4 regions of the Streptomyces sp. NPDC045998 genome follow, and region 1 is predicted to be linked to each of the others. Evidence: riboswitches for the same ligand, from Rfam matches in the RefSeq annotation. Region 1 holds a riboswitch; each other region holds the start of a gene.
What was found. Region 1 has a riboswitch for cyclic di-AMP ahead of AC07FJ_RS18885 (LysM peptidoglycan-binding domain-containing protein). Riboswitches for the same ligand answer to the same signal wherever they lie in the genome.
Positions count from the first base shown of each region.

Region 2: another riboswitch for cyclic di-AMP. It lies ahead of AC07FJ_RS16410 (M23 family metallopeptidase); the one in region 1 lies ahead of AC07FJ_RS18885 (LysM peptidoglycan-binding domain-containing protein).
Region 3: another riboswitch for cyclic di-AMP. It lies ahead of AC07FJ_RS29120 (M23 family metallopeptidase); the one in region 1 lies ahead of AC07FJ_RS18885 (LysM peptidoglycan-binding domain-containing protein).
Region 4: another riboswitch for cyclic di-AMP. It lies ahead of AC07FJ_RS25705 (C40 family peptidase); the one in region 1 lies ahead of AC07FJ_RS18885 (LysM peptidoglycan-binding domain-containing protein).

Region 1 covers NZ_JBWKLJ010000006.1:39,463-47,182, forward strand. Annotated here, with positions in the region: gene AC07FJ_RS18870 (aminotransferase class V-fold PLP-dependent enzyme) at 1-586, shown strand, start outside; gene AC07FJ_RS18875 (methyltransferase domain-containing protein) at 637-1,392, shown strand; gene AC07FJ_RS18880 (hypothetical protein) at 1,479-1,754, shown strand; gene AC07FJ_RS18885 (LysM peptidoglycan-binding domain-containing protein) at 1,762-2,520, opposite strand; cyclic di-AMP (ydaO/yuaA leader) riboswitch at 2,525-2,695, opposite strand; gene AC07FJ_RS18890 (nucleobase:cation symporter-2 family protein) at 3,308-4,753, shown strand; gene AC07FJ_RS18895 (transcriptional regulator) at 4,864-5,529, opposite strand; gene AC07FJ_RS18900 (Tm-1-like ATP-binding domain-containing protein) at 5,789-7,033, shown strand; gene AC07FJ_RS18905 (GTP-binding protein) at 7,037-7,633, opposite strand; gene AC07FJ_RS18910 (DUF742 domain-containing protein) at 7,620-7,720, opposite strand, start outside.
Region 2 covers NZ_JBWKLJ010000004.1:710,216-717,935, reverse strand. Annotated here, with positions in the region: gene trmB (tRNA (guanosine(46)-N7)-methyltransferase TrmB) at 1-543, shown strand, start outside; gene AC07FJ_RS16420 (PrsW family intramembrane metalloprotease) at 708-1,955, shown strand; gene AC07FJ_RS16415 (aldo/keto reductase) at 1,999-2,958, opposite strand; gene AC07FJ_RS16410 (M23 family metallopeptidase) at 3,187-4,362, opposite strand; cyclic di-AMP (ydaO/yuaA leader) riboswitch at 4,374-4,509, opposite strand; gene AC07FJ_RS16405 (PP2C family protein-serine/threonine phosphatase) at 4,737-5,882, opposite strand; tRNA gene AC07FJ_RS16400 (tRNA-Met) at 6,030-6,103, opposite strand; gene AC07FJ_RS16395 (carboxymuconolactone decarboxylase family protein) at 6,224-6,697, opposite strand; gene pdxR (MocR-like pyridoxine biosynthesis transcription factor PdxR) at 6,739-7,720, shown strand, end outside.
Region 3 covers NZ_JBWKLJ010000011.1:141,915-149,634, forward strand. Annotated here, with positions in the region: gene AC07FJ_RS29105 (DNA gyrase/topoisomerase IV subunit A) at 1-977, opposite strand, end outside; gene AC07FJ_RS29110 (M16 family metallopeptidase) at 1,184-2,569, shown strand; gene AC07FJ_RS29115 (M16 family metallopeptidase) at 2,596-3,963, shown strand; cyclic di-AMP (ydaO/yuaA leader) riboswitch at 4,192-4,357, shown strand; gene AC07FJ_RS29120 (M23 family metallopeptidase) at 4,371-5,153, shown strand; gene AC07FJ_RS29125 (GntR family transcriptional regulator) at 5,348-6,013, shown strand; gene AC07FJ_RS29130 (HPr family phosphocarrier protein) at 6,135-6,416, opposite strand; gene AC07FJ_RS29135 (bifunctional acetate--CoA ligase family protein/GNAT family N-acetyltransferase) at 6,548-7,720, shown strand, end outside.
Region 4 covers NZ_JBWKLJ010000009.1:132,820-140,539, forward strand. Annotated here, with positions in the region: gene bioB (biotin synthase BioB) at 1-734, opposite strand, end outside; gene AC07FJ_RS25685 (8-amino-7-oxononanoate synthase) at 879-2,057, shown strand; gene AC07FJ_RS25690 (DUF397 domain-containing protein) at 2,032-2,235, opposite strand; gene AC07FJ_RS25695 (helix-turn-helix domain-containing protein) at 2,256-3,125, opposite strand; gene AC07FJ_RS25700 (ATP-binding protein) at 3,366-3,797, shown strand; gene AC07FJ_RS25705 (C40 family peptidase) at 3,867-4,346, opposite strand; cyclic di-AMP (ydaO/yuaA leader) riboswitch at 4,351-4,513, opposite strand; gene AC07FJ_RS25710 (hypothetical protein) at 5,174-5,377, shown strand; gene AC07FJ_RS25715 (urease subunit gamma) at 5,651-5,953, shown strand; gene AC07FJ_RS25720 (urease subunit beta) at 5,969-6,280, shown strand; gene AC07FJ_RS25725 (urease subunit alpha) at 6,273-7,720, shown strand, end outside.

The DNA.
Region 1 (7,720 bases):
CGGCCCCGACGTACCGATCTGTCTGGACGCCGCCCAGAGCGTGGGCCACCTGCCCGTCTCGGTCGCCGAGCTCGACGTGGACTTCGTCGTCTTCTCCGGCCACAAGGCGCTGGCCCTGCCCGGCACGGGCGCGATCTGGGCGCGCGGCCGGCGCGGTCCGGAGTTCCGGCCGGGCGGCTGGGAGGGCACCCCGAACACGGCCGGTGTCGTCAGCCTCACGGCGGCCCTCGACTGGCTGGAGGAGGCGGGTACGGACCGCATCGAACGGTGGACCGTGGCCCTGGCGGCCCGGCTGACCGACGGACTGGCCCGGATGGACGCCTACGAGGTGCTGGGCTGCCGCTCCAGCCTGGACGCCGCCTCCACGGTGCAGCGCCGCAGACACATCGTCACCTTCCGGCACCGCGGGATCGGCTCCCAGGACCTCGGCTTCATCCTCTACAGCCACGGCTTCATGGTGCGCTCCGACAGCCACTGCCAGGCGGGGACGGACCCGGAGGACGGCTCGGTGCGGATCAGCCTGCATGTGTACAACGCACCCGAGGAGATCGACGGGCTGCTCGCCGCGCTCGCCAGTCTGCAATGATTTCCATGACCGTTTAGAGGTGTGGTGAGAAGGCAGGGGCGCGAGAGGACATGAGTGTCAGTACGGTGGCGGCCGCGCGATGGGTGGACCGCTGGGAGAGGCAGCAGCAGCGCTACGCGGTCGACCGCGAGGAGGCGTTCACCGTCATCGCCGACGTTGTCGAGGGCGTGACGGCGGGCCGGCGGGCGCCCCTCGTCCTCGACCTGGGCAGCGGGCCCGGCTCGCTGGCCGCGCGACTGGCCCGCCGGATGCCCCGCGCCCGGGTCGTGGCGGTCGACGCCGACCCGCGCCTGCTGGAGCTCGGCCGGGCCTACTACGGACCGGCCGTGCGGTACGTGGAGGCCGTCATCGGCGAGCCCGGCTGGCTCGACGCCGCCGGGACGGACGGTCCGGTGGACGCTGCCGTCTCCACGACGGCGCTGCACTACCTCAGCGAACGGACCCTGCGCCGGGTCTACCGCGACCTCGCCGGGCGGTTGCGCCCCGGCGGGGTCCTCGTCAACTGCGACCACATCTGTCCCGACTCCGCCAAGGTCGGCGAGCTGGCCCTGCACATCGGGCGGCGCCGGGCCGAGCGGGAACCGGCCGTCGCGGACGACGACTGGGAGACCTGGTGGTCCGGGGTCGCCGCGGACCCGGAGCTGGCCGCCCTGTTCTCCGCCCACCGCCACCACCGGCACCCGCGCTGCGAGGGCAACGACCTGACCCTCTCCGGGCACCTCGCCCTGCTGCGCGAAGCAGGCTTCGAGGAGGCGGGAGCCGTCTGGCAGTTCGGCAACAACCACGTCCTCGTGGCCGTGCGCTGACCACGCGCCGTAGCGTCACGGCTCCTTCACGCAACCGCCCCGCTCCGCCGGTCGCGCGACCGGCGGAGCGGGGTCAGCATGGGAACGTGACATGGGCATCGTGGACGACGGTCCGGGTCTACGCCGGACGCGGTGGCGTGAGCACCGACACGGTCGGTGTCATCACCGGTGAACTCGACGTGCACACGACCTGGGTCGACGGCGAGGCGCGGGTGGCCGTGCAGCACAGCGGGGCCTCCGACTGGTTCCCGATGAGCGGCAGCCCCGTGCCGTGCTCGTCGGAGGAGGCCAGCCGCGTGCTGCACGACGCCGTCGTGGAAGCCGTACGGTCCGGCGGCGGGGCGACCGTGCCCCGTCGGTAGGCGCCCGTCAGTAGGCGCCGAAGACGTTGTCGATCGACCCGTACCGGTCGGCCGCGTAGTTGCAGGCCGCGGTGATGTTGGCGACCGGGTCGTACGGGTCGGTCGACGTGCCGGGCACGTGGTACGCCCGGAACGTCGGGTCGATGACCTGGAGCAGGCCCTTGGACGGGGTGCCCGCGGCGGCGTTGGAGTCCCAGTTGTTGATGGCCAGCGGGTTGCCCGAGGACTCGCGCATGATGTTGCGGTGGATCCCGTCGTACGAGCCGGGAATGCCGCGTTCGGCCATGATGGCGAGCGCTTCCTTGATCCAGCCGTCGAGGTTGTTCGCGTACGTCGCGGGCTTCGCGAGCGCCGGCCGCACGGTGGAGCGGCTGGCCCGCTCGGCGGCGGCGGGCGCGGCGGGCGCGGCCTTGGCCTTGGCCTTCGCGCCGATGGTGAGCTTCATGCCGGGGCGAATGAGCGACGGGTTGTCGCCGACCACCGACTTGTTGTCCTCGTACAGCTTCTGCCAGCCGCCGCTGACGCCACGGTCCGCCGCGATCTCGGAAAGGGTGTCACCCGCGACCACGGTATACGTGGCGGGCTTCGCCGGGGCCTTTTCCACGGCCGCGGAAGGCACAACGTTCGGCACCGCGTTCGGTGCCGCCTCGGCCGCGGTCGCGCCGAAGAGGGGAAGGGCGAGTGCGGCGCCGCCCGTGCCGGCGGCGGCGACACGGCGTGCGAGCGGATTGTTCTTGGGGCGGCGGTGCTTACCCTGTGCGGGCATGGCGGATTCCTCTCCGTCGCCTGCGAGGTGAGCTGTCGGGTTCGGGCTGGAGATGCCCGGCCGTATCCGCACGCGACCGCGTGCGCACATGACTTCACCCCAAGCCGTTCCGTATACACGGACCGGCGGCTTACCTGGTTCCCCCGCTCCTGCCGTACGTCGGTGGTGGGTGGGTGCGGTTTCCGGACGGCGGCAGGATTCGGCGGTCCGACCGGATTGCGGTGACGGTAAGCGAGAGCCTCGGGCCGGAACAAGTCGTGAAGAGCGCACGCGCGATTACGGAAATGCCATGAAGGGAGTTCTGCCGGAAAGTCAATTCCCTGTCCCAGCAGGGGAAATGCGGTGCGGAGGACGTGCACCCCGAATAACGGGAGGTGAGTCATGTCACGGCGCGAGCAAATCGCCCTCGGGGTCGCCTTATCGGAGAACCGAGGCGAGTCGGACGAACATTGGTAAAACCGGAGATATTCGGGCGAAAGGTGCGTCTTGTGGGGTGGGGGAGCGGTGAGTGCCGTGCCGGTTACTCGCGAGGAACGTCCGACGTCAACTAAGGTGAGCGCCCCGATCGGCTCCACCTGCGGATCTCATGCGCAAGGCGGCTTCGCCATGCCGATCGAAGGAAAGTCCTCCAACCAGGACGCACATCTCAGTGCAGGGCGACGTGGTGTCGGCAACTCCGCCAGACGTCGGCTCCGTACGGGCCGGCGAGGCCTCGTCCTGACACATTCCGGGCTCCGAGGCGTCGGCTCCTCTCTCATTCACCTACCTCTCGTAAGGCAAGGCAGAGATGGCACGAGTCTCCCGACGGCACTCCGGGACGCAGACGCATCCCGTCGACGAACTGCTCCCCCTCCCGCAGCTCACGCTCTACGGCTTCCAGCACATCCTCGCGTTCTACGCGGCGGCCGTCATCGTCCCCGTACTCCTCGGCAACGCCCTCGGGCTCTCCGACGAGCAACTGGTCCACCTGGTCAACGCGGACCTGCTCACCTGTGGCATCGCCACGATCATCCAGGCGCTCGGCGTCTGGCGGATCGGCGCGCGCCTGCCCCTGGTGCAGGGCGTGACCTTCACCGCCGTCTCCCCCATGGTCGCGATCGGCATGGGCGCGGGCGGTGGTACCGCCGGTCTGCTGGTCGTCTACGGCGCGGTCATCACGGCCGGCATCGCCACGTTCCTCTTCGCGCCGTTCGTCGGCCGGCTGGTGAAGTACTTCCCGCCCGTCGTCATCGGCACGATCCTCACCATCATCGGCATCACGCTGATCCCGGTGGGCCTCCAGAACGCCGCCGGCGGCGCCCACCTCATCGGCGACCCCGCGTACGGCTCCGGGAAGAACCTCGCCTACGCGCTCGGCACCCTGCTCCTGATCCTGGTCGTGGTCCGGCTCGGCAAGCCGTTCCTCAGCAGCCTCGCCGTACTCATCGGACTCGTCGTGGGCACGGCCGTCGCCTGGCTCCTGGGGGACGCACACTTCGACGCGGTGGCGGACGCCGACTGGTTCGGCGTCACCACACCCTTCCACTACGGCATGCCGCAGTTCGAGCTGCTGCCCATCATCGCCATGGTCGTCGTCATGCTGATCACGATGGTGGAGACGACCGGCGACGTGTACGCCATCGGTGAGATCTCCCGGAAGAAGGTCGACAGCGACACCGTCACGCGCGCGCTGCGGGCCGACGGCGTCTCCACGATGCTGGGCGGAATATTCAACTCCTTCCCTTATGTGGCATTCGCGGAGAACATCGGACTCGTCCGCATGTCCAAGGTGGTGAGCCGCTTCGTGGTGGTGGCCGCCGGTGTCTTCATGATCCTGCTGGGGCTCCTGCCGAAGGCCGGCAGCCTGGTCGCCGCGATCCCGCACCCCGTGCTCGGCGGCGCGGCGATCTCGATGTTCGGCATGGTCGCGGCGGTCGGCATCCAGATCCTCGCCAAGGTGGACCTGCGCGAGGAGCGCAACGCCATCATCCTGGCGGTGAGCCTCGGCGCGGCGATGCTGCCCACGACGGTCAAGCCGTTCTTCGAGCGCATGCCGGACGACGTACGGGCGGTGCTGGACAGCGGCATCACGCTGGGCGGTCTCACCGCCCTCGTGCTGAACCTGTTCTTCAACGCGTTCACGCGGCGCAAGGCGATGGAGATCGACTGGGAGGACTACGAGGACGAGACCCCGCCCGCCGGACCCGCCCACCCCGCCGCCCAGCCGGCCCCCGGCGCCGGCGCGTGGCACTGAGCCCTTCTTACCACAGCGCGGCAGCGCACAGCGCGGCAGCGCACAGCGCGGCAGGACGACCGACGGCCCCCGGACATCCGGGGGCCGTCGGCCGTCCGCGCCTCGTGCGCTCAGAATCCGCGTGGCGGTGGCTCGTCGCCCACCTCCCCGATCAGCTCCCAGAAGTGGTCCACGAGCCGGTGCAGGAACGCCGAGCGCTCCGCGGCGACCTCCTTCAGCCGGGAGTCGTCGTTGCGGGCCATCAGGTGGCCCATGTACCGCTCGGCGAACCCCGCGAACTCGGTGTGCATCGTGCGCAGGGCGTCGCCCACCGAGGTCTCGTCGACGACGACGATCTCCGCGACGGGCGTCACGTACACCTTCCAGCGTCCCTCGATGGCCGTACGCAGGAGCCCGGCCAGCTCCTCGTCGCGGCCCAAGATGCTCACCAGCCCGCGCAGGGACAGCCCCAGGGCCTCCACCAGGGCCCTGGTCTGCCGGATGTCGCCGTCCCAGCGGTGCGCCGCCTCCGCCGCCCGGTACGCGGCGGGGTCCATGCCGATCCGGTCCGCCAACCGCTCCACGCTCAGCTGCCGGGCCAGCCGGTGTTCCGCCAGCGTGCGCGGCTCGATCCCCATGAGCGCGGTGGCGGGACACCACAGCACGTCGGCGAGGGCGAAGAGGTGGGTTTCCGAGGGGAGATGGGAGCCCTGTTCCCAGGCGGCGATCAGGTCCGGGTGGACGGGAACACCGCACGCCGCCATGGACTGGGCCACCTGTGAGGTCGTCAGGCCCATCCGGGCTCGCGCCGCTCTGGCCTCTCGGGGGGAGAAGGGAGTGCTGTACACGAAGGACACCTAAGGGAGTGGATGAACATCCAGGAGCGGGCAGGCTAACAGACGCTCCAGTGGTAGGAACCGTCAACTTCCCTTAGATCGCAAGGTGATATGGCTTTGTAGGCTTTCGTTCGATGGCCGAACGTTTCCGGTCGGTAGTCGGACGGCGACACTGCGGGCGGTCTTGCCGCGAGGGGTTCCCCGGCTGGAAAGTACGGTCATGACGATGGTCGTACTGGTGGGGACCCTGGACACCAAAGGGCTGGAGTACGGATGGCTGCGCGAGCGGCTGCTGCGGCGGGGCGTGGACGTCCTGGTCGTCGACACGGGGGTGGCCGGATCCCCGCGGATACCCGCCGACGTGGGGCGCGCCGAGGTGGCCCGGGCCGCCGGCGTGGACCTTGAGGCGCTCCGCGCCCGGGGCGACCGGGGCGCGGCCGTGACGGCGATGGCCAGGGGCGCTGAGGCGACCGTCCTGCGGCTCCACCGCGAGGGGCGGCTGCACGGCGTGCTGGCCATCGGCGGCAGCGGCGGCACCTCCATCGCCACCCGCGCGATGCGCGCCCTGCCGCTCGGGGTGCCGAAGGTGATGGTCTCCTCGATGGCGGCGGGCGACGTCTCGCCGTACGTCGGTTCCAGCGACATCACCATGATGTACAGCGTCGTCGACATCGCCGGGATGAACCGGGTCTCGGCCCCGATCCTCGCGAACGCCGCCGACGCGGTCGCCGGCATGGCCGAGGGCTTCGCGGCGGCCTCCCGGGCGCTGGTCCCCGCCGAGTGGGGCGCGGACGGCGGCGCGCCGCTGGTCGCGGCGAGCATGGCGGGGGTGACCACCCCGGGCGTCGACGCGGCCCGCGAGCGGATGACCGAGCTCGGCTACGAGGTCCTCGTGTTCCACGCCAGCGGCGCCGGTGGCCGCACCCTCGAAGCGCTGGCCGGGCAGCGGCTGTTCGCCGGCGTCCTGGACCTGACGGTCTGCGAGCTCGCCGACGACTTGTGCGGCGGCATCCTCACCGCCGGGCCGGACCGGCTCGCCGCCGCCGGGCGGGCCGGCGTGCCGCAGGTGGTGAGCCCGGGCGCGCTCGACATGGTGAAGTTCGGCCCCGTGGACACCGTCCCGGCGCGGATGCGCGACCGGCACGTCCACGTACACAACCCGTCCATCACGGTGGTGCGGACGACGGAGGAGGAGTGCGCCGAACTGGGCCGCCGCGTCGCGGCCAAACTGCGCGCCGCCACCGGCCCGACCGCCCTGTGCCTACCGCTGCGCGGGCTGTCCACGCTGGGTGCGCCGGGCGGGCCGTACCACGACCCGGCCGCCGACAAGGCGCTCTTCGACGCCCTGCGGGACGGCGTGCGGGGCAGCGCGGTCGAGGTCGTCGAGGTGGGCACGCACCTCAACGACCCGTCGTTCGGCCGCGCCGCCTCCGAGCTGCTGCACCGGATGATCGGCGACCGGTGAACCTCAGACGAGGGTCTCCGACCTGGCGATGAGCAGGTCCATGAGCGAGAGCAGCGTCTCGCGCACGTCGCCCCGGCGCCGCGCGTCCAGCAGGAGGACGGGGGTGCCGGGGTCGCGCAGCCGCAGCGCCGCCTTGATCTCCTCGGCGGTGTACGGCTGTTCGCCGTGGAAGCAGTTCGCGCCGACCACGAAGGGCAGCCCGCGGCTCTCGAAGAAGTCGACGGCCGCGAAACTGCGCTCCAGGCGCCGGGTGTCGACGAGGACGACCGCGCCGAGCGCGCCGTTCAGCAGGTCGTCCCACATGAACCAGAAGCGCTCCTGGCCCGGCGTACCGAAGAGGTAGAGGACGACACCGGCGTCGGTGAGCGTGATCCGGCCGAAGTCCATCGCCACGGTCGTCACGGCCTTCGACTCGACGCCCGCGAGGTCGTCGACGCCGATCCCCGCGGCCGTCAGCCGCTCCTCGGTGCGCAGCGGCTCGATCTCGGAGACCGTCTCGACCAGGGTCGTCTTGCCCACGCCGAAGCCCCCGGCGATGAGGATCTTGACGGGGGCCGCTTCCGGGAACGAGTCCGGGGAGGAGGAGTCAGATACGGGCAAGGTTGTCCCTGATTCTCATGAGCAGGCGGGTGTTGGTGGTCTCGGACTCCTCCAGGGGCGGCCGGTGGTGGACCAGCCCGCGGTCCG
Region 2 (7,720 bases), on a different contig from region 1:
GTGCTGGAGATCGGCTTCGGGATGGGCGAGGCCACCGCGCGGATGGCCGCCGACGACCCGACGACCGGCATCCTCGCGGTCGACGTGCACACCCCCGGCCAGGGCAACCTGCTCGCCCTCGCGGACCGGGCCGGCCTCACCAACGTACGCGTGGCCAACGGCGACGCGATCATCCTGCTGCGCGAGATGCTGGCGCCCGACGCCCTCGACGGCGTGCGCGTGTACTTCCCGGACCCCTGGCCCAAGAAGCGGCACCACAAGCGGCGGCTGATCCAGCCCGAGTTCCTGACGCTCGCCGCGTCCCGCATGAAGCCCGGGGCCGTCCTGCACTGCGCGACCGACTGGGAGCCGTACGCCGAGCAGATGCTGGACGTGCTGAGCGCCCACCCGGACTTCGAGAACACCCAGGCCGACGGGGGCTACGCGCCCCGGCCCGCCTTCCGGCCGCTGACCCGGTTCGAGGGGCAGGGACTGGACAAGGGGCACGTGGTGCACGACCTGCTGTTCCGGCGGCGGGCCGAGCGCGCGGACTCACAGCCGTAACCAAAGCGTCGCGGGCTGTCAGTGGTCGTCGTTAGGGTCGTTGTGTGACCCACTCGTTCCCGCAACCCGCAGCGCAGGCAGCGCAACCGGCACACGCGGCGCACCCGGGGCAGCCGGCCCAGCCGGCTGTTCCGGCGTACGACCCCGAGCCATCGTTCGAGGCCGTGCCCGAGCGCGCCCGCTGGCGCTACAAACCGCGGCGCCTGTGGCGCAGCCGGGTGGTGCGGCTCGGCTCGGTGTTCACCGTGCTCGCGCTGTGCGGGCTGGTGATCCTGGCGCTGGTGCGGGAGCAGACCGGCACGGAGGGCTTCCTGGTGGGGCTCGGGCTCGCCCTGCTCCCCGTGCCGCTGCTCCTGGCGGCGTTCCGGTGGCTGGACCGGGTGGAACCGGCCCCCTGGCGGAACATGATCTTCGTCTTCTCCTGGGGCGCCTTCGCCGCCGCGCTCGTCGCGATCATCGCGAACACCTTCGCGCACCGCTGGATAGCCACCGCCACCGCCGATCCGACGGCCGCGGACACGATCGGCGCGACGGTCATAGCGCCCGTGGTGGAGGAGACCGCGAAGGCCGTCGCCGTGCTGCTGCTCTTCCTCTTCCGCAGACGGGAGTTCACGGGCGTCGTCGACGGCGTCGTGACGGCGGGTTTCACGGCGACCGGCTTCGCCTTCACCGAGAACATCCTGTACCTGGGGAACGCCTTCGGGGAGGACCAGCAGCTCGGGGCGACCGGCTTCGCCTCGGTCACGGCCGCGACCTTCTTCGTACGGGTCGTGATGTCGCCCTTCGCGCACCCGCTGTTCACGGTCTTCACCGGCCTGGGCTTCGGCATCGCCGCCGTCAGCGCGCGCCGCAAGCGCGTACGCCGCATCGCGCTGCCCCTGCTCGGGCTCCTGCTGGCGATGGGCATGCACGCGATGTGGAACGGCTCGGTGTCGTTCTTCGGCCCCTGGGGGTTCTACGCGGTCTACGGGGCGTTCATGCTGCCCGCCTTCGGGCTGATGACCTGGCTGGTGATCTGGACCCGCCAGCGCGAGCTGCGCACCATATCCGGCGAGCTGCCCGCGTACGCGGCGGCCGGCTGGCTCTCGCCCACCGAGCCGCTGGCGCTGGCCTCGATGCGGGCGCGCGGCCTGGCCCGCGGGTACGCGGCCCGCTCCTTCGGCCCGGCGGCGGCACGGGCGGTCGGCGAGTACGAGGCGTTCGCGACGACGCTGGCGTTCCTGCGCCACCGGGCCCGCAGGGGTGCGGCGGACCCGGACTTCGTGGCGCGGGAGCAGGAGCTGCTGCACCACCTGTGGCAGCGCAAGGCGGTGGCGAGCCCGGCCCTGACGTACGCGGCGCGCGCGACGGGCCGGGTGTGGGCGCCGCCTCCGCACCGGGACTACGACGGCTACAACCCGTACCGGGCCTGACGCACGCCTCGGAACCGGCCCCGGCCGTCAGGAGCCCTACGCCCTACGCCGACGCCTCGGACGCGGCCGTCAGCGTGGCGACCTCGTCCGCCGTGAGCTCCAGGTCCGCGGACGCGAGCAGCGGGGGCAGCTGCTCGACCGCGCGGGCGGAGGCGAGCGGCGCGGCGACGGTCGGCTGCGCGGCCAGCCACGCCAGCGCGACGCTCGAGACCTCGGCGCCCCGCGCCTCGGCGACGGTGTCGAGCGCGGCGAGGACCTTGCGGCCCCGCTCGGTCCCGAGGTGCTTGGCGGCCCCCTCGGCCCGGGCGCTGTCGACCTGCGCGCCCGGCCGGTACTTGCCGGTGAGGAACCCGGAGGCCAGCGCCCAGTACGGCACAGCCGACAGCCCCGCCCGCTCGGCGGTGTCGCGCAGGGCGCCCTCGTAGGTGTCGCGCGAGACAAGGCTGTAGTGCGGCTGAAGCGCGACGTACGAGGCGAGGCCCTCGCGCGCGGAGAAGTCCAGCGCCTCCTGGAGCCGCTCGGCGGAGATGTTGGAGGCGGCGACGGCCCGCACCTTGCCCTCCTTCACCAGCTGGTCCAGCGCCGGGATGAACTCCTCGACCGGGACGGCCGGGTCGTCGAAGTGGGTGTAGTACAGGTCGATGTAGTCGGTCCTCAGGCGGCGCAGTGACTGCTCGGCCGCGGCCTTGATGTTGGCGGCGCCGATCCCCTTGTACTGGGGGTGGCCGCCGACCTTCGTGGCGACGATGACGTCCGACCTGTTGCCCCGGGCGGCCATCCAGTCACCGATGACCGTCTCGGACTCGCCGCCCTGGTGGCCGGGGGCCCACGAGGAGTAGGTGTCGGCGGTGTCGACGAAGTTGCCGCCGGCCGCCGTGTAGGCGTCGAGGACGGCGAAGGACTGCGCGGCGTCGGCGGTCCAGCCGAAGACGTTGCCGCCGAGGCCGAGGGGGAAGACGTGGAGGTCGGACGTACCCAGCTTGCGAAGGGGAAGTGAGGTCATGCGGTACCTCAACACCCCGTCTGCCGTGCCGTATTTCCGATGGCGGGCGGATTCACAGCACGAGTGGACCGGCGGCCCTGGCGTCGGGGGGTGGAACGCCAGGGCCACCGGAGTGCCGGGGCGGCCGGGCCTCAGGAGGCCGGGCCGCGGACTGCCGGGCCTCAGGAGGCCGGGCCTTCAGGGGGCGCGGGCCGCGGAGTGTCGGGCCTCAGGCGGGCGGGCCGGGCCTCAGACCGACAGGCCCTTGCCGCGCAGCCAGGCCAGCGGGTCCACGCCGGCGCCGCCCGCCGTGTGGACCTCCAGGTGCAGGTGCGGTCCGGTCACGTTGCCGGTCGCGCCGACGCGCCCGATGGTCTCGCCCGTGCCGACCTTCTGCCCGGCGCCGACCGTCATCGAGGAGAGGTGGCAGTACCAGACCTCGGTGCCGTCCTCCAGCTCCAGGACGATCCGGTAGCCGTACGAGCCGGACCAGCCGGCCGACTTGATGGTGCCGCCGTGCACGGCCTTGGCCGGGGTGCCCGTGGGAGCCGCGAGGTCGAGGCCGGTGTGGTAGCCGGAGGACCACATGTTGCCGGCCTGGCCGTAGGTGGAGGTGATCGTGTACGAGGAGGTCGGCAGCGCGTAGCTGCCGGCGAGCTTGGCCAGGCGCTCGGCCTCCGCCTTGGCCGCCGCGGCGGCCTCGGCGGCCTCGGCCTTCGCCGCCGCCTCCGCCTTGGCCTTCGCCTCGGCGGCGGCCTCCTTCTCGGCGGCGGTCTGCTGGGCCTTGGCCGCGGTGGCCGCCTGCTCGGCGGCCTCCTTCTCGGCCGCGAGCTTCGCCGCCGCGTCCGCGGACGCCTGCTGCTGCTCGGCCTGCTGGAGGATGCGGGCCCGCAGGGCCTCGCCCGCGCTCGCACCGCTCTCGGCGCGGCCCCCGGCGGACCCTCCGGCGGCGGAGGACCCGGCAGTCAGCGGCGCGGCGGCCGGCTGGGCGTCGGCGGAGGCGCCGGCTCCGTCGGACCCGTCCGCACCGCCATCGGCGCCGTCGTCGGAGAGCAGGGAGCCGATGCCCGGCATGGACTCGGCGTCCGGGAGGCTGTCGGCTATCGCACCGGGCAGGTCGGGCAGCGATATGGAGACCGGCGGCTTGTCCTGCGCGGTGGCCATTCCGCCCGCGCCGACGGCCGCGATGACGCCCACGCCCAGGACGGTGGAGCTACGGGCCAGCCCGCCGCGCTGCTTGACCACGCGATGGCGGCCGCGGACGGGGCGGACGGTGTCCTCGGTGGGGTTCCACTCCTCCCACTGCCCCTGACTCTCAGCGGGGGAACCGGAACTGGGGCCCGGACCGAAGGCATCGACGAAATGAGGGGCCGGGGAGGCCGATGGAGCAGACGGCGCTTCGGGGGCAGGCCTGTTGGACGCCACGGGGGCGCACTCCTTTCCTTCCTTCTCGCCTACCGGGTTAGCTGACGGGTTCGGAGCAGGAAGGTCTCCTTCAGGCCGCGATGCGGCCCGATTCACCCCAAGGTGGTGGTTCCCCGGTTCCCTTGCGGAATTCGGCGCGCGCGCACGGTGCCGTCGCTCTTGCGTCGGCTGGGACGACCGCGCTGCGTTATCGAACGTTAATAGACGCGGGGCCGTGTTTCCAAGCTGTTCCTACTGATCATTAACTACTTAGCCCCTGGCATACCGCCCCACAAACGGGCAAGAGCAGTCAAGTTGACTGCCCCTCACACCCCGTGGGCCTCACCACACTTCCTGACGGTTCGTCAACTGTTATGCGGAGCGCTCCACGCCGATCACCCTCCGTGCGGGACCGCCCTGGCCCGCTGCCCCTGGGGCTTGGTCACCGCGAGCAGCGCGAGGTCGTCGGTCGTCCCCCCGCCCCCCGTATGCCGCCGTACGTCCTCGACCAGGGCGTCCAGCAGCTCCCCCGGCCCCGCGAAGTTCCGCCCCGCCAGCCACTCCGCCGGTTCGTAGAAGGCCCCGCCCGCGTCCCGCGCCTCGGAGAGCCCGTCCGTGTAGAAGAGCAGCGTCGCCCCGGGCGGGAACGGCACCTCGTCCGCGCGGTCCGGCCACGGCCCCAGGTCCACCATCCCGAGCGGCAGCGCGGGCTCGGTCGGCGCCAGCCGCTCCAGGCCCCCGTCGGCGTACAGCATCAGCGGCTCCGGGTGGCCGCGGTTGACCAGCCGCACCACCGCGTCACCGCGCGCCACCTCGGCCAGGACGGCGGTGGTGAAGCCCTCGAAGGCGTCGAGCCCGTCACGCCGGGTCCCCTCCCGCGCCAGCGCCCGCTCCAGCCGCTGCGACACCCCCTCCAGCGAGCTCTCCTGCTCGGCCGCCTCCCGGAACGCCCCGAGCACGACCGCCACCGCCTCGACCGCGCCCATCCCCTTCCCCCGTACGTCCCCGACCACCAGCCGCACCCCGTAGGGCGTGTCCTGCACGGCGTAGAGGTCGCCCCCGATGAACGCGTCCGCCTGCGCCGCCTCGTACCGCGCCGCCACCCGCAGGCCGCCGATCCGCTCGGCCGGCGTCGGCAGCACGGCGCGCTGGGCCGACTCGGCGATGCCGCGGGCGGAGGCGAGCCGCTCGCCGCTGCGCCGCACGACCCGGTTGATCATCAGCGCGAACGCCGAGACCGTGGCCAGGGTGACGAGCTCGGTGACGGACGGCGCCTCGTCCAGGGTGCCGCTGTGGAGGCGCAGTCCGGCCAGCGCCAGAAGGGCGGCGGCCCCGGCCACCAGCGTGATCCGCGCGGTGAAGAACGGCGCGGCGACGAGCGGGGCGGCGGTGAACAGCGGCACGGCCGTGAACCGGGGCGGCGTCAGCAGGTCGAACACCACCCCGCCGACGATCATCAGGACGGGCACCACCCGGAGGAAGCGGCGCACCTTCGCGCGTCGCGCGCTCCGACTCCAGGTCCTGTCGCCGTTGTCACCCACGGTTACGGACGGTAGGCGGGCCGCGCGCACGCCGTCCGGAGCCGCGCCGCACGACGCCCCGCCATCGGCCGACCGGGCGACCGGGGCGTACGACATGCGCATACGACGAAGGCCCGGTGCCTTGCGGCACCGGGCCTTCGCCATCAGTAGCGGGGACAGGATTTGAACCTGCGACCTCTGGGTTATGAGCCCAGCGAGCTACCGAGCTGCTCCACCCCGCGTCGGTGAACACCACCTTACGCCATGCGGAGCAAGATCATCTCCATTTACGCAGCCGGCCTCACGCGACCGGCCTCCCGCGACGGCCGCAGCCGAACCCGCGGGCGACGCAGCCGGCGCCCTCACGCACCCGGCACCTTCGCGGTGCTGATCGCGATGCGGTTCCAGGTGTTGATGGTGAAGATCAGCGCGAGCAGCCGCCCGAGCTCGCCCTCCTCGAAGTGGGCGGCGGCGCGCGCGTACACCTCGTCCGGCACACCCCCGGCCGCGACCAGCGTGACGGCCTCGGTCAGGGCGAGGGCGGCCCGCTCCCGCTCGGTGAAGAAGTGCGCCGCGTCCCGCCAGACGGCGACCATGTGCAGCCGCTCCTCGCTCTCGCCCGCCTTGCGGGCGTCGGTGGTGTGCATGTGCAGGCAGTACGCGCAGCCGTTGAGCTGGGAGGAGCGGATCTGTACGAGCTCGACGAGGGCGGGGTCCAGGCCCTCGCGGGCGGCGGCGTCGAAGCCGATCAGGGCCTTGAACGCCTGGGGGGCGGCCTTCGCGAAGTTGATCCGGGAAACGGGGTCCGTGTGCGTGTTCGTCTTCGTCATGACCATGAATCTACGGGCCGGAAAGACCCCCAGTAGGGTGCACTTCCATGCCGGAATCTCGGGTCAATCCACCAGGCCGTCCCTGGTCCGAAGCAGCCGAACGCATCGGTGCCGACCTCCACCTGGAGCTGTCCCCCACGGGCAGCCGCCGCGCCGCGCTCACCACCGCCCTGCGCGACGCCGTACGCGACGGCCGGCTCGCCCCCGGCACGCGCCTGCCGCCGTACCGCTCGCTCGCCGCCGACCTGGGCCTGGCCCGCAACACGGTCGCCGACGCGTACGCCGAACTCGTCGCCGAGGGCTGGCTCACCGCCCGCCAGGGCTCGGGCACCCGGGTCGCCGAACGCGCCGCGCCCGCGAGGCCGCCCCGCGTCCCGAAGAAGTCCCCGGCGCTCCCCGCCGCCACCCCTACGCCCCGCCACAACCTGCGCCAGGGCACCCCCGACGCCGCCTCCTTCCCCCGCGCCGCCTGGCTCACCTCGGCCCGCCGCGCGCTGAACGCCGCCCCGAACGAAGCCTTCGGGCCCGGCGATCCCCAGGGCCGGGTCGAACTGCGCACCGCGCTCGCCGCCTACCTGGCACGCGCCCGCGGCGTGTACACCGCCCCCGAGCGCATCGTCGTCTGCTCCGGCTTCGCGCACGCGCTGCGGCTGCTGTTCGGCGGCGGCGTCCTGCGCGGGCCGCTCGCGGTCGAGTCGTACGGGCTGGGCTTCCACCGCTCGCTCCTCCAGGCCGCGGGCGTCCGCACGGTTCCGCTCGGGCTCGACGAGGACGGTGCGCGTACCGGGGAACTGGCCTCCCTCACGCGCGGCGTACGGGCGGTCCTGCTCACCCCCGCGCACCAGTTCCCCACCGGCGGCCCGCTCCACCCCGCCCGCCGCGCCGCAGCGGTCGACTGGGCACGCGCGCACGGCGGCCTCGTCCTGGAGGACGACTACGACGGCGAGTTCCGCTACGACCGCGAACCGGTCGGCGCCGTCCAGGGTCTCGACCCGGCCCGCGTGCTCTACCTCGGCTCGGTCAGCAAGA
Region 3 (7,720 bases), on a different contig from region 1:
GCCTCCGGGATGAAGCCGTTCTTCACCTCGATGACGAGCCGCAGGCCGTGCTCGCGGTCCGTGAGGTCCTTGACGTCGGCGATGCCCTGGAGCTTCTTCGCCGCCACCAGGTCCTTGATCTTGGCGATCACCTTCTCCGGGCCCACCGTGAAGGGCAGCTCCGTCACCACCAGGCCCTTGCGGCGCGCCGTCACGTTCTCCACGGTCGCGGTCGCGCGGATCTTGAAGGTGCCGCGGCCCGTCTCGTACGCGTCCCTGATCCCGGACAGGCCCACGATCCGGCCGCCGGTCGGCAGGTCCGGACCCGGCACGTACCGCATCAGGGTCTCCAGGTCGGCGCCCGGATGCTTGATGAGGTGGCGGGCGGCGGCGATGACCTCGCCCAGGTTGTGCGGCGGCATGTTGGTCGCCATGCCGACCGCGATCCCGGACGCGCCGTTGACCAGCAGGTTGGGGAAGGCCGCGGGCAGCGCGACCGGCTCGCGCTCCTGGCCGTCGTAGTTGGGCGTGAAGTCGACGGTGTCCTCGTCGATGGACTCCGTCATCAGCGACGTCGCGTCGGCCATCCGGCACTCGGTGTACCGCATGGCCGCCGGCGGGTCGTCGTTGCCCAGCGAGCCGAAGTTGCCGTGGCCGTCGACCAGCGGCAGGCGCATCGAGAACGGCTGCGCCATGCGCACCAGCGCGTCGTAGATCGACGCGTCACCGTGCGGGTGCAGCTTGCCCATCACCTCGCCGACGACCCGGGCGCACTTGACGAACCCGCGCTCCGGGCGCAGGCCCATCTCGTTCATCTGGTACACGATCCGGCGGTGCACCGGCTTCATGCCGTCACGGGCGTCGGGGAGGGCCCGGGAGTAGATCACCGAGTACGCGTACTCGAGGAAGGAGCCCTGCATTTCGTCGACGACGTCGATGTCGAGGATCCGCTCCTCGTAGTCGTCGGGCTGCGCGGTCTTCGTGCTGCGGCGGGCCATCGCGGCTGCGCTCCTTCACCAGGCAAAGGCTGATCTGTCGCCGACCATTGTGGACCGTCCCACTGACAACCCCGACCGCGACCCGGAAGAGGGATGATCGGGCCGGACGGGAACTTCCGCGACCGTCGGTGCGCTTGCATACAGTGGCAGGACTTTCACGGCACGACATTCACCACGACATTCACATCGCGATCGAAGGGACGTACATGCCCATGGGTCACACGGCCACAGCCCAGGCCGGCTCCGGCGGACTGACAGCGACCGAGCACCGGCTGGCCAACGGCCTTCGCGTGGTGCTCTCCGAGGACCACCTGACCCCGGTCGCCGCGGTATGCCTCTGGTACGACGTCGGCTCGCGCCACGAGGTCAAGGGCCGCACCGGCCTCGCCCACCTCTTCGAGCACCTGATGTTCCAGGGCTCCGCGCAGGTCAAGGGCAACGGCCACTTCGAGCTCGTCCAGGGCGCCGGCGGCTCCCTCAACGGCACCACGAGCTTCGAGCGGACCAACTACTTCGAGACGATGCCCACCCACCAGCTGGAGCTGGCCCTGTGGCTCGAGGCCGACCGGATGGGCTCGCTGCTCACCGCGCTCGACGACGAGTCCATGGAGAACCAGCGGGACGTCGTCAAGAACGAGCGCCGCCAGCGGTACGACAACGTCCCGTACGGCACCGCCTTCGAGCGGCTCACCGCCCTCGCCTTCCCGCAGGGCCACCCCTACCACCACACGCCGATCGGCTCCATGGCGGACCTCGACGCCGCCACCCTGGAGGACGCGCGGAACTTCTTCCGTACGTACTACGCGCCGAACAACGCCGTGCTGTCCGTCGTCGGCGACATCGACCCCGAGCAGACGCTCGCCTGGATCGAGAAGTACTTCGGCTCCATCCCGGCCCACGACGGCAAGCAGCCGCCGCGCGACGGCACGCTCCCCGACGTCATCGGTGAGCAGCTGCGCGAGGTCATCGTGGAGGACGTCCCGGCCCGCGCGCTGATGGCCGCCTACCGCCTGCCGCACGACGGCACGCGCGAGTGCGACGCCGCCGACCTGGCCCTGACCGTCCTCGGCGGTGGCGAGTCCTCCCGCCTCCACAACCGCCTGGTGCGCCGCGACCGTACGGCCGTGACCGCCGGGTTCGGCCTGCTGCGCCTCGCCGGGGCCCCCTCCATGGGCTGGCTGGACGTGAAGACGTCCGGTGGCGTCGAGGTGCCGGACATCGAGGCCGCGGTCGACGAGGAGCTGGCCCGGTTCGCCGCCGAGGGCCCGACGCCCGAGGAGATGGAGCGGGCCCAGGCCCAGCTGGAGCGCGAATGGCTGGACCGGCTCGGCACGGTCGCCGGCCGCGCGGACGAGCTGTGCCGGTTCGCCGTGCTGTTCGGCGACCCGCAGCTCGCGCTCACCGCCGTCCAGCGCGTCCTGGACGTCACCGCCGAGGAGGTGCAGGCCGTCGCCAAGGCCCGCCTGCGCCCGGACAACAGGGCCGTACTGGTCTACGAGCCCGTCAACGGTGATCAGGGCGGAGCCGCCGACAGCGACACCGACCAGAGCGACGCCGACCGCAGCGAGGAAGAAGAGGGGGCCGACCAGTGAGCGACGCCGCTGTGTCCCTGACGTCCATGGAGTTCCACCCGCAGCCCACGCCCGGCACCGCCAGGCCCTGGGCCTTCCCCGCCCCCGAGCGCGGCACCCTGCCCAACGGCCTGACCGTGCTGCGCTGCCACCGCCCCGGCCAGCAGGTCGTGGCCGTCGAGATCTCCCTCGCCGCCCCCCTGGAGGCCGAGCCCGAGGGCCTGGACGGTGTCGCCACGATCATGGCCCGGGCGCTGTCCGAGGGCACCGACAAGTACTCGGCGGAGGAGTTCGCCGCCGAGCTGGAGCGCTGCGGCGCCACCCTCGACGCACACGCCGACCACCCCGGCGTACGCGTCTCCCTGGAGGTCCCGGTCTCCCGGCTGGCCAAGGCCCTCGGCCTGGTCGCCGACGCCCTGCGCGCGCCCGCCTTCGCCGACAGCGAGGTCGAACGCCTGGTGCGCAACCGGCTCGACGAGATCCCGCACGAGATCGCCAACCCGGCGCGCCGCGCCGCCATGCAGCTCTCCAAGGAGCTGTTCCCGGCCGACTCCCGGATGTCCCGCCCCCGGCAGGGCACCCTGGAGACGGTGGAGCGCATCGACTCCGCGGCCGTACGGGCCTTCTACGAGGCCCATGTCCGGCCCGCCACGGCCACCGCGATCGTCGTCGGCGACCTCACGGACGTGGACCTCGACGCGGTGCTCGCCGACACCCTCGGCGCCTGGACCGGCGACACCGCCGAGCCCCGCCCCGTACCGCCCGTCACGGCCGACGACACGGGCCGCGTCGTCATCGTCGACCGCCCCGGCGCCGTGCAGACGCAGCTGCTGATCGGCCGCATCGGCTCCGACCGGCACGACCGCGTCTGGCCGGCCCAAGTGCTCGGCACCTACTGCCTGGGCGGCACCCTGACCTCGCGCCTGGACCGCGTCCTGCGTGAGGAGAAGGGCTACACCTACGGCGTACGGGCCTTCGGCCAGGTGCTCCGCTCCGGTCCCGAGGGCAACGGCGCCTCGATGCTCGCCATCAGCGGCTCCGTCGACACCCCCAACACCGGCCCGGCGCTCGACGACCTGTGGAAGGTGCTGCGCACCCTCGCCGCCGAGGGCCTGACCGACGCCGAGCGGGACGTCGCCGTGCAGAACCTCGTGGGCGTCGCCCCGCTCAAGTACGAGACGGCGGCCTCGGTCGCGGGCACCCTCGCCGACCAGGTCGAGCAGCACCTCCCGGACGACTTCCAGGCGCGGTTGTACGCGCGTCTGGCCGAGACCGGGACGGTGGAGGCCACGGCCGCGGTCGTCAGCGCCTTCCCGGTGGACCGTCTCGTGACCGTCCTCGTCGGCGACGCCGCGCAGATCAAGGAGCCCGTCGAGGCGCTCGGCATCGGTGAAGTCAGCGTCGTCAGCGGCTGATTGACGGCGGTTCGGCCGTGCGTCACCTCCGGAACCCCGGCATCCACTCGGATGCCGGGGTTCCGCTGTCTCCGCACCGGTCCGCCGCATGTCCGTTTTGTTGCGGAGGTTACGTGTCTGCCCTGTGGCGTGCGCTACAAAAAACCGTGTCCGTTTGGTGATTGAAAGATCAGCCGCTTAGCGTCTGATGCGCTGTCCGCCCGCCGTACCCGCCGCATCCGCGGCACCGGGCAGCCATCGCCGAATCCCCATCGGGCGCGAGCCCGGGGAGCCGGGGACCCACACGAAGTCCCTGGGGTGAATCGGACGCCTTCGCATCCGTGCGGAGGGGCCCGTAGGAGACCTTCCTGCTCCGAACCCGTCAGCTAACCCGGTAGGCGAGAAGGAAGGAAAGGATCAGCCACCGAATGGCGTTCACCCGTGCCACCGGGAAGCACCGTGCCCCGAGCCGCCTGAGCCGTAAGAGCGCACACGTCGCCGGCGTGGCGGCCATCGCCACCACCGGCGTCATCGGAACCCTCGCTTCCCCGGCGCTCGCCGCCGACGCGGACGTCCGCGCACTGGAGGACACCGGCCTCAACCAGGCGGTCATCACCGACACGCTCGCCGAGAGCGTGGACGCCCAGGCCGAGGCGCAGGAGCGCGAGGCCGAGGAGGCCGCCGCCCGCGCCGCCGCCCAGGCCGAGGCCGAAGCCGAGGCCAAGCGCAAGGCCGAGGCCCGCGTCAAGGCCGCCCGCGAGGCGGAGGAGCGCGCCGCCCGCGAGGCCGAGCGCAAGCGCCTGAACTCCTTCACGCTCCCGGTCGCCGGTTCGTACGTCAGCACCGGCTACCAGACCGGCGGCGCCATGTGGTCCTCCGGCAGCCACACCGGCGTCGACTTCCACGCCCCCTCCGGCTCCACGGTCGTCGCCGTGGGCCTGGGCACCGTCGTCGAGGCGGGCTGGGGCGGCGCGTACGGCAACAACGTGGTGATCCGGATGGCGGACGGCACGTACACGCAGTACGGCCACCTCTCCTCCGTCAGCGTCTCGGTCGGCGAGCGGGTCATGCCCGGCCAGCAGATCGGCCTCTCCGGCTCCACCGGCAACTCCTCCGGTCCGCACCTCCACTTCGAGGCCCGCACGAGCGCCGAGTACGGCTCCGACATCGACCCGGTCGCGTACCTGCGCTCGCACGGCGTCAACGTCTGACCCGCACATTCCACGAAGAAAGGCCCCGGCTCCCCATCCGAGCCGGGGCCTTCTTCGTGCGGCCATTGGCCAAAAGATATCCATGGATTTCGACCGGGCATCGGAAATTCAGCCCCGTTGTCATAGAGTCGCTGAACACTCGTCACATCGGTCGGACGCACGCTGTTTCGCGCGCATTACGTCGGAGGTTCGGTATGCGCATTCCCGCGCACTCGGTATGCACGGCGATTCGCGACGACATCGTCTCCGGCGTCTTCCCGCGCGGCGCCCGCCTCACCGAGGAGCAGCTGGCGCGCCGTTACGGCGTCTCCCGCGTCCCGGTCCGCGAGGCCCTGCGGACGCTGGAGTCCGAGGGCTTCGTCACCACCCGCCGCCACGCCGGGGCGTGCGTCGCCGAGCCCACCGAGCAGGAGGCGGCCGACCTGCTGGAGGTCCGGGCGCTGCTGGAGCCGCTCGGTGCGGCGCGCGCGGCCCAGCGGCGTACCGAGGCGCACCTCAAGGTGTTGCGGGGCCTGGTCAGACTGGGCCAGGAGCGGGCGCGCCGGGGCCAGGGGGAGGACCTGCGGGCGCTCGGCGGCTGGTTCCACGAGACGCTCGCCCAGGCCTCCGGCAGTCCGGGCCTGACCGCCCTGCTGACCCAGCTGCGCCACAAGATCGCCTGGATGTACGCGGTCGAGCAGCCGGCCGCGCCCGTGGAGGCGTGGGCCGAGCACGGCGCGATCGTCGACGCGGTGGCGCGCGGCGACGCGGAACGGGCCCGGGCGCTCACCGCCCTGCATACCGAACGCTCGCTCGGCGCGCACCGGCTGCGTGTGAGGACTCCGCAACATCGCGTCAACACGGCGAGCGCCCGCATTTAACAGCGAGGCCGTATACAGAAAGATTCACCGAAACGAAAAGCGGAGCCGTATCACCCGGGAATTCCGGGGCGATACGGCTCCGCTGCGATATCAGGCAGGCGCCGGAGATATCCGAGACGGATCAGACGGTCTCGGGAAGCTCCTCGAGCCCTTCGGCGACCAGCTTCGCCAGGCGGTCCAGAGCGGCGTCCGCGCCCTCCGCGTCCGACGCGAGCACGATCTCCTCGCCGCCCTGCGCACCCAGGCCGAGGACCGCGAGCATCGACGCGGCGTTCACCGGGTTGCCGTCGGCCTTGGCGATCGTCACGGGGACGCCGGAGGCCGTGGCGGCACGGACGAAGATGGAGGCGGGGCGGGCGTGCAGGCCCTCGGCCCAGCCGACGTTGACGCGGCGCTCAGCCATGGTGTTGCCCTTCGAGTTCAGGGGGTTGTCTAGACCACTCTCTCATGTTCTCCGGTGTGCAGGCGAACCTGATCAATGTGCCCCGTCCACAGCACCTCCGCGACCGGTGCCCCGCACCGTAACCTGGGCCCATGCGGACCCCGTCGGATCAGCCGGAACATGCGTACCCCGACCACTGGGAAGCCGACGTCGTGCTGCGCGACGGCGGCACCGCGCGGATCAGGCCCATCACCCCGGACGACGCGGAACGCCTGGTCAGCTTCTACGAGCAGGTCTCCGACGAGTCGAAGTACTACCGGTTTTTCGCACCCTACCCCCGCCTCTCCGCCAAGGACGTGCACCGCTTCACGCACCACGACTACGTGGACCGGGTGGGCCTCGCAGCGACCGTCGGAGGCGAGTTCATCGCGACCGTCCGCTACGACCGGATCGACGAGCGCGGCCTGCCCGCCGCCGCCCCCGCGGACGAGGCCGAGGTCGCCTTCCTCGTCCAGGACGCCCACCAGGGGAGGGGCGTGGCCTCCGCGCTCCTCGAACACATCGCGGCGGTGGCGCGGGAACGGGACATCCGGCGGTTCGCGGCGGAGGTGCTGCCCGCCAACACCAAGATGATCAAGGTCTTCACGGACGCCGGGTACACCCAGAAGCGCAGCTTCGAGGACGGCGCCGTCCGCCTCCACCTCGACCTGGAGCCCACCGACCGCTCCCTCGCCGTCCAGCGCGCCCGCGAGCAGCGCGCCGAGGCCCGCTCCGTGCAGCGCCTGCTCGCCCCCGGCTCCCTCGCCGTCATCGGCGCGGGCCGCACACCCGGCGGCGTCGGCCGCACGGTCCTGCGCAACCTCCTCGACGCCGGATACACCGGCCGTACGTACGCCGTGAACCGCGCCCTGCCCGAGGGCGAGTCCGTCATGGACGGGGTCCCCGCCTTCCGTTCGGTCGCCGACATCGCCGAGCCCGTGGACCTCGCCGTGCTCGCCGTCCCCGCCGAGCGCGTACCGGAGGCCGTCGCCGACAGCGGGGAGCACGGCGTCCAGGGTCTGGTCGTCCTCTCCGCCGGGTACGCCGAGCAGGGCGCCGAAGGGCGGGAGCGCCAGCGGGAGCTGGTCCGCCAGGCCCGCTCGTACGGCATGCGCATCATCGGCCCGAACGCCTTCGGCATCATCAACACCGCCCCCGGCGTGCGGCTGAACGCCTCCCTGGCGCCGCACCCGCCGGCGCGGGGCCGGATCGGGCTCTTCACCCAGTCCGGCGCGATCGGCATCGCGCTGCTGGCGGGGCTGCACCGGCGCGGGGCGGGCCTGTCG
Region 4 (7,720 bases), on a different contig from region 1:
GCGAGCGGCGTGCCCTCGAAGGGGATGAGGAAGTTCACCGGCACCGAGTCCGGGTCCAGTTCGCGCAGCGCGAAGACCACGTCCACCAGGTCCTCGTCGCTCTCGCCCATGCCCGCGATGAGCCCGGAGCAGGCGGACAGGCCCGCGGCGTGCGCCTTTTGCACCGTATCGACACGGTCCGCGTAGGTGTGGGTGGTCGTGATGTCCCCGTACGTCCCCTCGGACGTGTTCAGGTTGTGGTTGTACGCGTCGGCGCCCGCCGAGCGCAGCCGCTCCGCCTGGCCGTCGGAGAGCAGGCCCAGGCAGGCGCAGACCTCGACGCCCTCGTTCTCTTCCTTGATCGCCGCGATGGTCTGCGAGACGCGGTCCACGTCCCGGTCCGTCGGCCCGCGGCCACTGGCGACCAGGCACACCCGCTTGGCGCCGCCCGCGACGCCCGCGGCGGCCGCCTTCGAGGCCTCCTCCGGCTTCAGCCAGGTGTACTTGAGGATCTCGGCCTTGGACCCGAGCCGCTGGGAACAGTACGAGCAGTCCTCCGGGCACAGGCCCGACTTCAGATTGACCAGGTAGTTGAGCTTCACCCGGCGCCCGAACCACTTGCGCCGCACCTTGCCGGCCGCGGCCACCACATCGAGCAGCTCGTCGTCGGAGGTCGCCAGCACGGCGAGCGCTTCTTCGCGGGTCGGCAGCTCGCGCCGAAGCCCCTTGTCCACCAGCGTGTTCAACAGGTCCATGGCGCCGATCCTGTCCTACGGCACACCCCCTGGCCAAGGAGGAACCGGACAAGAGAGCGGCCGAGCGGTGTGTGTATGACCACACTGTGCCCCCCGCTGTCCCGGGCTAGGGTCTGTGCGCTGCCTACAAAAGGGACCCGACCCATGCCGCAGGAAGACCCCTTCGACTGGACCGACGCCGAGGCGCGCCGCCGCACGGACGCCGGTCTGGTGCGCGTGCTCCGCCCCCGGCCCGCCGAGCCGGAGCTGCTCGACCTGGCGAGCAACGACTACCTCGGCCTCACCCGCCACCCCGCCATCACAGAGGCGGCGGCCGAGGCCGCCCGCCGCTGGGGCGCCGGCGCCACCGGCTCGCGCCTGGTCACCGGCACCACGGAGCTCCACGCCGAGCTGGAGCGCGAACTGGCGGACTTCTGCGGCTTCGAGGCGGCCCTGGTCTTCTCCTCCGGGTACGCGGCCAACCTGGCCGCCCTCACCGCGCTCAGCGCCCGCGGCTCCCTCATCGTCTCGGACGCGGGCAACCACGCCTCGATCGTCGACGGCTGCCGCCTCTCGCGCGCCGAGACCGCCGTCGTCCCGCACGCCGACCCCGGCGCCGTCGACAAGACCCTCGGCGCCCACCCCGGCCGCCGCGCCCTCGCCGTGACCGACTCGGTCTTCTCGGTCGACGGCGACGCGGCGCCGCTGGCGGAACTCGCCGCCGCCTGCCGCGCGCACGGCGCCGCGCTGGTCGTCGACGACGCGCACGGCCTCGGCGTGCTGGGCGACGGCGGGCGCGGGGCGCTGCACGCGGCGGGGCTCGCGGGCGACGCGGACGTCGTCGCCACGCTCACGCTGTCCAAGTCCCTGGGCAGCCAGGGCGGAGCGGTCCTCGGCCCGGCGCGCGTGATCCACCACCTGGTCAACGCCGCGCGGACCTTCATCTTCGACACGGGCCTGGCCCCGGCCGCGGCGGGCGCCGCGCTCGCGGGCCTGCGTCTGCTGCGCGCCGAGCCGGGCCTGGCCGGCCGGGCCCGTACGGTCGCGGCCACCTTGCACGGGCGGCTGACGGCGGCGGGCCTGACCGCCGTGCGGCCGGACGCCGCCGTCGTCTCCGTACGCGCCCCGTCGCCGGAGCAGGCCGTGCGGTGGGCCGCGGACTGCCGCGCCGAGGGGCTGGCGGTGGGCTGCTTCCGGCCGCCGTCGGTGCCCGACGGGATCTCGCGCCTGCGGCTCACCGCCCGCGCCGACCTGACGGAAGCTCAGATCGAGACGGCCGTGGCCACGATCCTCCGTACGGCGCCGGACCCGGCGCCGGTCAGCCCGGCTGCTTCAGGGAGCTGACGAAGGACGTCCAGGCCGCCGGGGAGAACCGCAGCGGCGGCCTGGCGGTGTCCTTCGAGTCGCGCACGGCCAGCCGCGCGGCGTCGAGACGGGCCGCCTCGACGCAGTTGTTCATGCCCACGCTGCGGCTGCTGCGCCGCCACTGCGGGCCATCGTGGTGTGCGAGGTAAGCAGACATGTGGGGTGCCTTGCCTCTCCCTACGCGCCGTCACCGATCCCGGCGATGAGTTCCTCCGACTCCTCGGGCGTCAGGGCGTGCGCCTGCATGGTGCGGAACGCGGCGCTGTACGCCTCGAGGTCTTCCGTGCGTTCGAGATAGAGGCTACTCGTCAAGTGGTCGAGAACCACCACATCCAGATCAGACATGTTCGCGAAGGAGAAAATAACGAAAGGCCCGGAGAGGCCGACGTACCCGCCCACCGCGAACGGCAGCACCTGGAGCCGCACATGGGGCAGGTCCGCCAACTCCCGCAACCGCCGCAGCTGCGCCCGCATCACCCCCGGGCCGCCCACCTGCCGCCGCAGCACCGCCTCGTCCAGTACCGCCTCCAGGCGCAGCGGCGGATCACCGAACAGCACCTCCTGGCGGGCGAGCCGCACCTCCACCAGCGAGTCGACCGCCGTCACCGGCAGCCCGTCCAGCGCCGCGCGCGTCACCGCCCGCGCGTAGTCGGCCGTCTGCAGCAGGCCCGGCACCACCGAGGTCTCGAGTGTGCGCGCCGCGCACGCCTGCGACTCCAGGCTGATGAAGTCCTGGTACTGCGGCGGCAGCACGCCCCGGTACGCGTGCCACCAGCCCGTGCCGCCGCCGTCCGCGGCCGCGCCGGAGAGGGCCTCCAGCAGCGCGCGCTGGCGCGGTTCGCGTACGCCGTAGGCGTCGAGCAGCCGTGACACGTCCTCGCCCGTCACCCCGCTGGCACCCGTCTCGATCCGGCTGACCTTCGACTGGTGCCAGCCGACGAGCCGGGCCGCGTCCCGGCTGGTGAGCCCGGCTCTCAGGCGCAGCCGCCGCAACTCCTCGCCGAGCTTGCGGCGCCGCACCGCCGGACCGTGCCGCGTGCCCCGCACGACAGCCCCACCTCCCGCCCTCCGGAACGCTGGACCAACCCGCCAGTCTGCCCGCCGGAACCGCTCTCGCGTAGCAGGGTTCACCGCTTCGAGCGACAGATATATGCATATCTTGGGGGATCGGCCCCACCCGGGGCGACATAAGTGGCACTCTGGCGCGAAGCGCAATCCGAGGCCGTCCTCGCACAACATCCGCTCCCTGTCGGAGTCCGGCCCCGGTGGGAAAGGGACAGCGTCGCCATGGCAGACCACCAGGAAGCATCCGTCACTCTGCCGAGCGATCCAGCCTCGGTCTCCGCAGCCCGCAGATACGTGGCGGACGTTCTTACCGAATGGGGCCTGCCGGCCGAGTCCGACACGGCGGACGCGGTACGGCTGATCGTCTCCGAGCTCACCACCAACGCCGTCCAGCACACCTTCGGACAGTCACCGACCTTCACGGTGGACATCCGGCTGGAACGGGACGAACAGCTGCGCATCGGTGTCACCGACAGCCACCCGCGGTGGCCGCAGCGCCTGCCCGCGGCCGTGCAGCAGGACAACGGCCGCGGCATGGTCATCATCCGCTGGCTCACCGCCGAACGCGGTGGCCGCCTGACGGTCACTCCGACCGGTGAGGGCGGCAAGACGGTGTGGATCGCCCTGCCCTGGTCCGTCCCCGTCCGGGGCTGAGCACGCGCCCGGTACGGCGGCGGCCCCGTACCGCCCGGTCGTGCGGTACGGGGCGTACGAGCTCTCGTGTCAGCGCACGCGCCCGTAGTAGACCGACTTCGACCAGATGCGGTCGAGCTTGACCACCGAACCCGACTTCGGTGAGTGCCAGATCTTGTTGTCCCCGGCGTACAGGCCCACGTGGTAGACGCGTCCACCGGAGTGGAAGAAGACCAGGTCACCCTTCTGCCGCTGCGACGTGGAGATGTGGCGGGTCTTGTTGTACTGCTGCTGCGCGGTGCGCGGCAGCGTCTTGCCGGCCTTCTTGTACGAGTAGAGCGTGAGGCCGGAGCAGTCGAACCGGGAGGGGCCCGCTGCCCCGTACGCGTACGGGGAGCCCTTCTTGGACGCGGCGATGTTCAGCGCCTTCGTGGCGTGCGTCGCGGCGGCGGCCTCGGCCTGGGGGACGGCGCCCGGCGCCAGCATGGTGCCGCCGACGGCGGCGAGCGTCAGTGCCGAGACGGCACCGGCTCGGGACAGCAGAGACGGGACATGAATCTGCGCGGTCATAGCGCAACCCTTCGTCAGCCGCCTGTGAAGGATGACCTGTCGGGTTCGGGCTGGCGAAGTTGCCCGGCCGCTGACGCGGCTTCACCCCAAGGGGCGGCCATGGTGCGCTCGCCCCGGACTGCTTGGGTCCTCCACTCCTGCCGATCCACTCCTGTCGACCAGTCGTCCGGACGGCGGCAGGACTCGGCGTCCGCCCGGACCGCCCCGCCGCGGCGGCGGGGGCTTGTCGTCGAAGGGATCTTGACCCATGACAGGGCGAAATTCCGAGCCGAAACGGAAGTTTGTGAGGCTCCTCACGACTGATCCATTCGAGTGGACAGAGGCGTTTTGGTGCGACGCGACGGCTGGTTGATGATCCGTGGACCAGCGGCGGAAGGTGATGTTCCGCCAGATGCGTACACCATGGGCGCAACTCGTACAGTGCGTAATTCCCTCGTTTGCGTACGCCGAACGAGGGTGGCTCTTCGGCCCTTCTGCGCCCATCCGTGCTACGCCGAAATCCCTCATCAGGCGGGCTCCTGAGGGAGCGTCACCCGCGCAGCCAGACATTCGCCATCGAGAACTCACGGCGCACGCGCCAGCGTCCGGGTGTGCGCCTCGCCCTCCCGTGGTCATGCGTCGAACGCAGTGCTCCCGCGGTGCGGCCGTGCGCCCGGCGAGCGCCCGGTTGAACCCCGCTCCGGGGGTCGGAGGCGTGCGGGATCGTTTCCTCGTCCTCGTGCGGGTGACCGGGCGCGTACCCGGGGTGTGGGGGTGGGTAGCCAGGGGCCGACTCGAGCCAACCGGCGAGTCAGACCCCGTCACCCCGTCACAGGGAGGGAACCCGTATGCGTCGCACCGCGGCCGTCGTCCTCGGAACCATCGCACTCCTCGGATCCACCGTCACCACCGCCTCGGCGGTGGCGGTGCCGGACCCCACCGCCGTCCTCGACTGCGTCACCACCAGCGCGACCGACCTGACCACCATCGTCGACCCCGCCGCGCCCGCCCTGCCCTCGGAGGTCCCGGGCGCGAGCTGCCTGGCCGTCTGAGGCGGGCACCGCGGCTCGCCGGGCGGCACGGGCGCACCCGTACCGCCCGGCGAGCGGCCGCACCTCGTATACGACCCGCGCTGCGGGCCCGGTGGGCGGCCGCTCGTGTCCCATGGCCAGGCAAAGCCGTAGTTAACGTGCCGGAAAAACTTCTGCCCGAGATTGAAATATCTCTCCCTCACAATCGTTTCCGCAGGTCAACAGAGTGTTGAAGCCGGATAGGGTCCCGCTGCTGCCCGGGGTCGTGCCGGGCGGGAACATGTGAGGTGAAACGTGCAACTGAGCCCGCACGAGCAGGAGCGCCTGCTCATTCATGTCGCTGCCGACGTGGCGGAGAAGCGCAGGGCACGCGGGGTGAGGCTCAACCACCCCGAGGCCGTCGCCCTCATCACCGCGCACATCCTGGAGGGGGCCAGGGACGGCCGGACCGTCGCCGAGCTCATGGCCTCCGGGCGCAAGGTGCTCAGCCGGGACGACGTCATGGAGGGCATCCCCGAGATGATCCACGACGTCCAGGTCGAGGCGACCTTCCCGGACGGCACCAAGCTCGTCACCGTCCACGAGCCGATCGTCTGACGGGGCCCGCCACCGATGATCCCCGGAGAGATCCTCTACGCCGACGGGCCCGTGCCCCTCAACGAAGGCCGCCCCGTCACCCGCCTCACCGTGCTCAACGCCGCCGACCGCCCCGTGCAGGTCGGCTCCCACTACCACTTCGCCGAGGTCAACCCGGGCCTCGCGTTCGACCGCCCCGCCGCCCGCGGCCTGCGGCTCAACATCGCCGCCGGCACCGCCGTGCGCTTCGAGCCCGGCATCCCCGTCGACGTGGAACTCGTCCCGCTCGCCGGCCTGCGCGTCGTCCCCGGCCTGCGCGGACAGACCGGAGGTGCCCTCGATGGCTGAGCTCGCCCGCCCCCAGTACGCCGACCTCTTCGGCCCCACCACCGGCGACCGGATCCGCCTCGCCGACACCGACCTGCTCGTCGAGATCGAGGAGGACCGCTCCGGCGGCCCCGGCCGCTCCGGCGACGAGGCGGTCTTCGGCGGCGGCAAGGTCATCCGCGAATCCATGGGCCAGGCCCGCACCACCCGCGCCGAAGGCGCCCCGGACACCGTCATCACCGGCGCCGTCGTCATCGACCACTGGGGCGTCGTCAAGGCGGACATCGGCATCCGCGACGGCCGCATCACCGGCATCGGCAAGGCCGGCAACCCCGACACCATGGACGGCGTCCACCCGGACCTCGTCATCGGCCCCGAGACCGAGATCATCGCCGGCAACGGCAAGATCCTCACCGCGGGCGCCGTCGACGCGCACATCCACTTCATCTCGCCGACCGTCGCCGAACAGGCGCTCACCTCCGGCATCACCACCCTCGTCGGCGGCGGCACCGGCCCCGCCGAGGGCAGCAAGGCCACCACCGTCACCCCCGGCCCCTGGCACCTCGCCCGGATGTTCGAGGCGCTGGAGACGTACCCCGTCAACATCGGCCTGCTCGGCAAGGGCAACACGATGTCGCGCGAGGCGATGCACTCCCAGCTGCGCGGCGGCGCCCTCGGCTTCAAGATCCACGAGGACTGGGGGGCGACCCCGGCCGTCATCGACGCCTGCCTCGGCGTCTGCGACGAGACCGGCGCCCAACTGGCCATCCACACCGACACGCTCAACGAAGCCGGGTTCGTCGGCGACACCCTCGCCGCCATCGCGGGCCGCACCATCCACGCGTACCACACCGAGGGCGCGGGCGGCGGTCACGCCCCCGACATCATCACCGTGGTCTCGGAGCCGTACGTCCTGCCCAGCTCCACCAACCCGACCCGCCCGCACACCGTCAACACGCTCGACGAACACCTCGACATGCTGATGGTCTGCCACCACCTCAACCCGGCCGTCCCCGAGGACCTGGCGTTCGCCGAGTCCCGCATCCGGCCGTCGACCATCGCGGCCGAGGACATCCTGCACGACATGGGTGCCATCTCGATCATCTCCTCCGACTCCCAGGCGATGGGCCGCGTCGGCGAGGTGATCCTGCGGACCTGGCAGACCGCGCACGTGATGAAGCGCCGCCGCGGCGCCCTTCCCGGCGACGGCCGCGCCGACAACCACCGCGTACGCCGCTACGTCGCCAAGTACACGATCAACCCGGCCGTGGCCCAGGGCCTCGACCACGAGATCGGCTCCGTCGAGACCGGCAAGCTCGCCGACCTGGTGCTCTGGGACCCGGCGTTCTTCGGAGTGAAGCCGCAGACCGTCATCAAGGGCGGGCAGATCGCGTACGCGCAGATGGGTGACGCCAACGCGTCCATCCCCACCCCCCAGCCGGTCATGCCCCGCCCCATGTT